3 regions of the Photobacterium panuliri genome follow, and region 1 is predicted to be linked to each of the others. Evidence: predicted binding sites of a transcription regulator. Region 1 holds the regulator's gene; each other region holds the start of a gene.
The links. Region 1 encodes CRP, which controls carbon source genes, mostly activating them, when cyclic AMP is high. Its sites were predicted from a motif close to TGTGANNNNNNTCACA; they were not measured.
Positions count from the first base shown of each region.

Region 2: the regulator CRP is predicted to act here: its motif matches at 1,330-1,345, upstream of cdd (cytidine deaminase).
Region 3: the regulator CRP is predicted to act here: its motif matches at 981-996, upstream of dinG (ATP-dependent DNA helicase DinG).

Region 1 covers NZ_CP197192.1:136,468-138,674, reverse strand. Annotated here, with positions in the region: gene ACSF8X_RS00755 (DUF1338 domain-containing protein) at 1-506, shown strand, start outside; gene ACSF8X_RS00750 (hypothetical protein) at 530-712, opposite strand; gene crp (cAMP-activated global transcriptional regulator CRP) at 893-1,525, opposite strand; gene ACSF8X_RS00740 (OsmC family protein) at 1,789-2,193, shown strand.
Region 2 covers NZ_CP197192.1:2,189,253-2,191,459, forward strand. Annotated here, with positions in the region: gene ACSF8X_RS10135 (winged helix-turn-helix domain-containing protein) at 1-31, shown strand, start outside; gene ACSF8X_RS10140 (CidA/LrgA family protein) at 174-515, shown strand; gene ACSF8X_RS10145 (CidB/LrgB family autolysis modulator) at 515-1,192, shown strand; gene cdd (cytidine deaminase) at 1,405-2,207, shown strand, end outside.
Region 3 covers NZ_CP197192.1:2,994,437-2,996,643, forward strand. Annotated here, with positions in the region: gene ACSF8X_RS13605 (porin) at 1-546, opposite strand, end outside; gene dinG (ATP-dependent DNA helicase DinG) at 1,088-2,207, shown strand, end outside.

The DNA of each region.
Region 1 (2,207 bases):
AGCTGATGGTGGGGCAGTTCAGCTCGTTGTTCCAGCAGACGGTACGAGAGCTGGTGGCCCAGATGCCGGAGACGTCCTTGCGTGATCCGGCCTTCCTATATGGCGGACGGCAGTGGGAGCTGGACTTTGCCACTTATGAGTTGCTGCTGGCAGAGAGTGAGTATGGCGGTTGGCTGGCTGCCCATGGCTTTGGCGCCAACCATTTCACGGTGAGCCTCAACCATCTCGAGCAGTTCACTGAGGTACGGGAGGTCAATCACCTGCTACGTCACAATGGCTTTGTGATTAACGAGGCTGGCGGGGATGTAAAGGGCAGTGCCAAGGTGATGCTTGAACAATCGTCCACGATGGCCGACCGGGTCGTGGTTGGGTTCAGTGATGGAACCTATGCTATCCCCGGAGGCTTTTACGAATTTGCCAAGCGTTATCCTGATGAGGATGGTGAGCTGTTCTCTGGTTTTGTCGAGGCATCTGCCGACAAAATTTTCGAGAGTACTCACCAATAGATCACCGTGATTGTCCGCGTTGTTCAGTGGCTGATGTTATCGAGGGGAGGCAGATCATAGCCGTGGCTGCTATGGCGTGGCGGCTCTTGTTGTTCTAGGTAGTGTCTGCTGCCGCTAAAGCCGGTCAATTCGACGGTTGTCGGTAGCGGGGCAATCACGGCAGGGCTAAAAGTGGTATGGTGCGGGGAGAAACGCTCGATATCCATATCTTAATCTCCGGTCAATGTTGTATAAGCGCAAATTCCATATGCGCAATGTAGCACTTGTTGGGCAGGATTCAAGTGAAAAAATAGTGAAAATTATTGCAAACTTATTCGCTATAGCGATTTTTTATTTGCAGCCATAAAAAAAGCCGCTAGTGCGGCTTTTTTCAATTATGGTGGCTATCAGCGTGTACCGTAGACAACGATAGTCTTGCCGTGGGCAGAAATCAGGTTCTGCTCTTCCAGCATCTTGAGGATGCGGCCAACGGTTTCACGCGAGCAGCCAACGATTTGGCCGATTTCCTGACGAGTGATCTTGATCTGCATGCCGTCTGGGTGCGTCATTGCATCCGGTTGCTTGGCAAGGTTCAGCAAGGTTTGTGCGATACGGCCGGTTACATCCAAGAAGGCAAGGTCGCCAACTTTCTGGCTGGTTACCTGCAGGCGACGAGCCATCTGAGCAGACAGGCGCATCAGGATATCCGGATTTACTTGGATTAGCTGGCGGAATTTCTTGAATGAAATTTCAGCAACTTCGCACGGAGTCTTCGCACGTACCCAAGCGGTACGCTCCTGGCCTTCCTCGAACAGACCAAGTTCACCGATAAAGTCGCCCTGGTTTAGGTAAGACAGGATCATTTCTTTGCCTTCTTCATCCTTGATCAGGACGGCAACAGAACCTTTTACAATGTAGTAGAGGGTTTCTGCTTTCTCGCCAGCATGGATCAAAGTACTCTTTGAAGGGTATTTATGAATGTGACAATGGGAAAGAAACCACTCTAGAGTTGGATCTGTTTGAGGTTTACCTGGAACCATATTACTAACTTCCTCTGCGTTTAATGCCCAACAACGACGTCCCTATAATTCAAGGCTGGGCCTCTTGTTCGTCGTTTAGGATATTCAGTCACCTGCCGGGCTGCAAGTCAACTTGAATAATTAGCTCAGAGTTTATCTTTTTTCGGCGCGTATTTCTTGATATTGATCTATCGGAAATGGCCATTTTCTAGTCATAAGTGTGCACATGATCACACAGTTGCCAGATAGTGCCAAAACCCCCTGTTTGTAGTAAGGAGAACACGATGCAATCGCGAGTGAAATGGGTCGAGAATATGACCTTTTTAGGCCAGTCAAATTCGGGCCATAGCGTGGTAATGGACGGTAATGGTGGCGAAAAAGCCCCGAGTCCGATGGAACTGGTATTGATGGCTGCCGGAGGTTGCAGTTCAGTGGATGTGGTGGACGGCCTGAAGTCAGCCGGTCAGAAAATCACGGCGTGCGAGGCGCAGATCAGCTCGGTCCGGCGCGATCAGGCACCCCGCCTGTTCACCACGGTGAACTTGCACTTTGTGGTTACCGGTGTGGGGCTCGACAGTGCCATCGTGGCCGAGACGGTTGCCAATTCGCTGGAGAAGTACTGCTCGGTTTGCCTGATGCTAGGGGAAGGGGTCGAGATGACCCATTCCTACGAGGTTGTCGAGGCGTGATCGCCTGAACGTGG
Region 2 (2,207 bases), 1.5 Mb from region 1:
TGCTGCCGTTATCTACGCCTCATTCAACTGAATACCTACCCGCAGCCTCACCATAACGCCGCAACCAAGGATTTAAACGCCATTTTTTCGCGAATTTAACCGCCAATAAAGTGTGGTTTTGATCACATTTATTTTGTATGATAAATCAATCCTACGCTAATCATGAAGGGTTTATGGCTTACCTACGTTCTTTCCTCATCATCTTTGCATGCCTCATGGCAGGGAAAGGCATTCAGTTCCTCACTGGTCTTGCGATCCCCGGCAGTATCATCGGCATGCTGATCTTGTTCACTATCCTCTCTATGGGATTGCTCCCTGCAAATTGGGCAATGCCCGGCTGTCACTTATTGATCCGCCATATGGCGTTGCTGTTCGTACCTGTCGGAGTCGGACTGATGAACTATCTCGATTTGCTTCAGGCCAATACCCTGATCATCCTCTTAAGCACCCTTGGCAGCAGCTTGGTGGTATTTGCCGCATTGGGTATCGCAACCCACTATAAGGAAAAGCAATGATCTGGCTCGTTACAACGCTGGTTGTCTTCTATACAGCCCGCTACATTGCACAGCGGTTACAGAACCCTATCGTCAACCCTTTGTTGATTAGCCTTTTGGTAATCATTCCCCTGTTGATATGGTTAAAAGTACCTTACGAAACCTATTTTGAACAAAACAAATGGATCAATGCCCTGCTCGAACCAGCAGTGGTTGCCTTGGCATTCCCGCTTTACGAACAACTCAGCCAAATTCGACAAAAGTGGAAGGTCATTTTTTCGGTTTGCCTGATCGGCAGCATCTTGTCGATGGTCACTGGGGCCGGTATTGCCGTAATGATGAGGGCAGACAGCCAGCTTACCGCCTCTATTTTGCCAAAATCGGTCACTACACCGATTGCAATGGCCGTTGCGGAGCAAGTGGGCGGCGTTCCTTCTGTGGCAGCTATCATGGTGATTATTGCCGGGTTATTCGGCGCGGTATTAGGCTATCCTCTATTTAGGCTATTACGTATTGAGGCACCCATTGCCAAAGGATTAACCATGGGAACGGTCTCTCACGCACTCGGTACAGCCAAGGCAGCCGAAGAAGATTTCCAAGAAGGTGCATTTAGTTCTCTGGCTCTGGTTATCTGTGGGGTTATCACTTCTATTCTGGCCCCTTTACTATTGCCCGTGATCATGTATCTGTTTGGCTAACCCTTGGTCTATGAATGTTGCCAAATGTGCAGGTAATCGAATACAAACCTAATGTACTGATTTTATTAAGCTAGGTTTTTATTTGTTGTGTGACCCGACTCCCATAAGTGTAATGACTGCAACAACAAGGATATTTGTGTGATGTAGATCACACAAGATTCTTAGCAAGCAGCCTACAATGTTTCTCCATACACAAGACGGAGTATTCACTCATGCACACTAAAGTAATGGATGCTTTAGGCGCTTTACCTGTAGATTTGGCAGCAGCACTTAAACCCGTTGTGACAGCCGATAATTTTGATGCAACCCTAAGTTCTGACGTGTTCGAGCAACTAATGGCCAAAACACAAATGACAGACAGTGAACTTCGTGTTGCCCTACTTCCTCTTGCCGCAGCCTATTCTGTTGCACCTATTTCAAACTTCTTTGTTGGTGCAATTGCTCGCGGCCATTCTGGTACATTGTATTTCGGTGCTAACATGGAATTTGTTGGTACCTGCCTCTCTCATTCCGTCCATGCCGAGCAATCTGCTATCAGCCACGCTTGGGTAAAAGGTGAAACAGGCATCCGTGATATCACCATCAACTACAGCCCATGCGGTCACTGCCGTCAGTTCATGAACGAATTGACAACAGCGAAAGAGCTAATTGTGCAGTTGCCTGAACGTGCGGCAAAAACACTACAAGAATACCTACCTGAATCTTTTGGCCCTGCGGATCTAAACATTAGCGATGCACTGATGACTCAGGTTAATCACGGTATGACCACCGAAGCGACCGAATCGTTGGTACAGGAAGCCTGCAGTGCAGCTAACCGTGCCCATGCTCCATATACCAAGAACTTCAGCGGCGTGGCCGTTAAAGCGAAAGACGGCCGTATCTTCGCTGGTATGTATGCCGAGAACGCGGCATTCAACCCTAGCCTGCCTCCACTACAAGTTGCATTGATCAACATGAACATGGCTGGCTATGCCCTGTCAGAACTTGAAGAAGCAGCACTGGTTGAAAAAGCAGA
Region 3 (2,207 bases), 660 kb from region 1:
TGCGTCAGTTACAGTACCGTCGCCGTTTAGGAAGTCAGAAGCATTGTCTTTTGCAATTTCAGCAGCCGCATCGATATCGTGAGTCAAACCGAAGTAGAACTGACCGTTGTCGAATACGTATTTGATTGCTTCGTTACCTTCAGTTTGAACGAAGTCGATCTGGCTGAAGCCTAGCTCGTAGTCTTTACCGATACCCATATCATCAGAGATGTATAGCTGACGACCGAAAGTCATAGTACCGAAATCACCACCTAGACCAACGAATAGCTTGTCGCTAGTTACATCAGAATCTTCAAACTTGAAACCGATACCAGCAACAGCGTTTAGGCCGTCAGCGATAGCGATAGTAGTGTTTAGTTGTAGATCACCATCATCAAGGTGAATACCAGCATCATCGCCGCTGTTCTTGTCTTGAATTGGTTGTAGGTACTGAACTTCTGCTGCACCAGATAGGTCAACAGTTACGCCGTTTGCATCGTATAGGTTGATGCCAGCTTGTGCAGAACCTGCTGCTAGTACAGATAGTGCTAGAAGAGTCTTTTTCATGATATCCACTGCCTTTTCTTATTTAGACTGGAATCCCTGTTTCCAGAATTCCTTTTTCTTTGTTACTTCGGGTTACCTTCAATACTTTATAAACATAAAGATCAATAAATAATCCCAAAAGCCAGAAATTTGTGGAGCTCATCCTGACAGAAGAATCCTCTACATGTCAAATTATCTAAACCGAAAATAAAAAAACATCAAAAAAATTACAAATCAATGAGTTAGGTCACACTCGGCTTATCAATTGAGCACTGTTTTAATGGAGTGAGTAACTCAATATATTTTTTAACAACATGAAATAACAGAATTAAATATTACATCTGAAATCAAAAACAGAGCAAAAAACCACTTTACTAATACCTTTTAGAGCATTAGCAAACTTATGTAGAAAAGTGCCTCCGTAAGTAGCAATGAAAAAGAGTTCAATATGATTTCGTGAGTTATTTCTCATTTTTGCGCAAAAAAATGCCAGAATCTGCCCGACATCACATTCAGAAGTTCGTGCTATAATGCCGCTCCTTGCCCTTATGATGTTTCAGATATGTTACAAGACCAGATAAAGCGTGATATCAAGCAATGCTACGAAAACCTCAGCAACCAGCTCGATAACTTTATTCCCAGACGGGCTCAGAACTATCTGGTCGCCGAAATAGCCAAGACATTGGGGGGCGAGTACGATCCGAAACACCGAATGTTGGTGGCTGAGGCAGGCACCGGTATCGGCAAATCCCTTTCCTATTTGATTGGGGCCATCCCGTATGCTGTTTTCAACAATAAAAAAGTGTTGATCTCTACGGCAACCGTTGCCCTTCAAGAACAGCTGATCAACAAAGACCTGCCGTTGTTCAATCGTATCTATCCCAAAGAATTCAGTTTTATTCTGGCAAAGGGCCGCCAACGTTATTGCTGCAACCATAAACTGGAAGCAAGCTGCAGCAACGAGGAAAATCAGCAGGTTGGGTTATGGGAAGAAAAACCTAAAAAGTCTGATTTAGAACTTTTAAGGCGTATGCTGAAGGCCAAAGAAAGCCAGAAATGGGACGGTGACCGCGACAGCTGGCCAACCGCTATCCCCGACCGGGTGTGGGGCCAAATCGTGGCCGATAAACACAGCTGCCACGCTGGTATGCCGAAACATCGTGATTGCCCGTTCGCCAAGGCCCGTGAACACCTCGAAAAAGCCGATGTCATTATTGCCAACCACGCCCTGCTGATGGCAGACCTAGAGCTCGGCGGCGGGGTCATCTTACCTGAACCCGAAAAAACCATCTACGTCATCGACGAGGCCCATCACCTGCCTCAAGTTGCCCGTGACTTTTCGTCCGCGGCGGCCAGCCTGAAAGGGGCTGCCAACTGGCTCGAAAAGCTCAACCAATCCGTCGGCAAGCTGGCCGAAGTGGCTGACTACAAAAAGTCAGGCCGCTTCCAGACCAGCCTCAACGAAAACATTGCCGTGCTGATCCCGGCGCTACGGCAAATGGCTGGGGCAATCGATCCTGCCATGTTCAACCAAGACGGTATCTACCGCTTCGAACACGGCGAATTACCGGCATGGTTGGAAGAAGAAGCCAAAGGACTCAAAGAAGCCAGCAAGAAGGCCCTGCAGTCACTGGGAAAAATCCATGATCTGATCAGCGAGCGCCACAAAGACAACGAAGTAC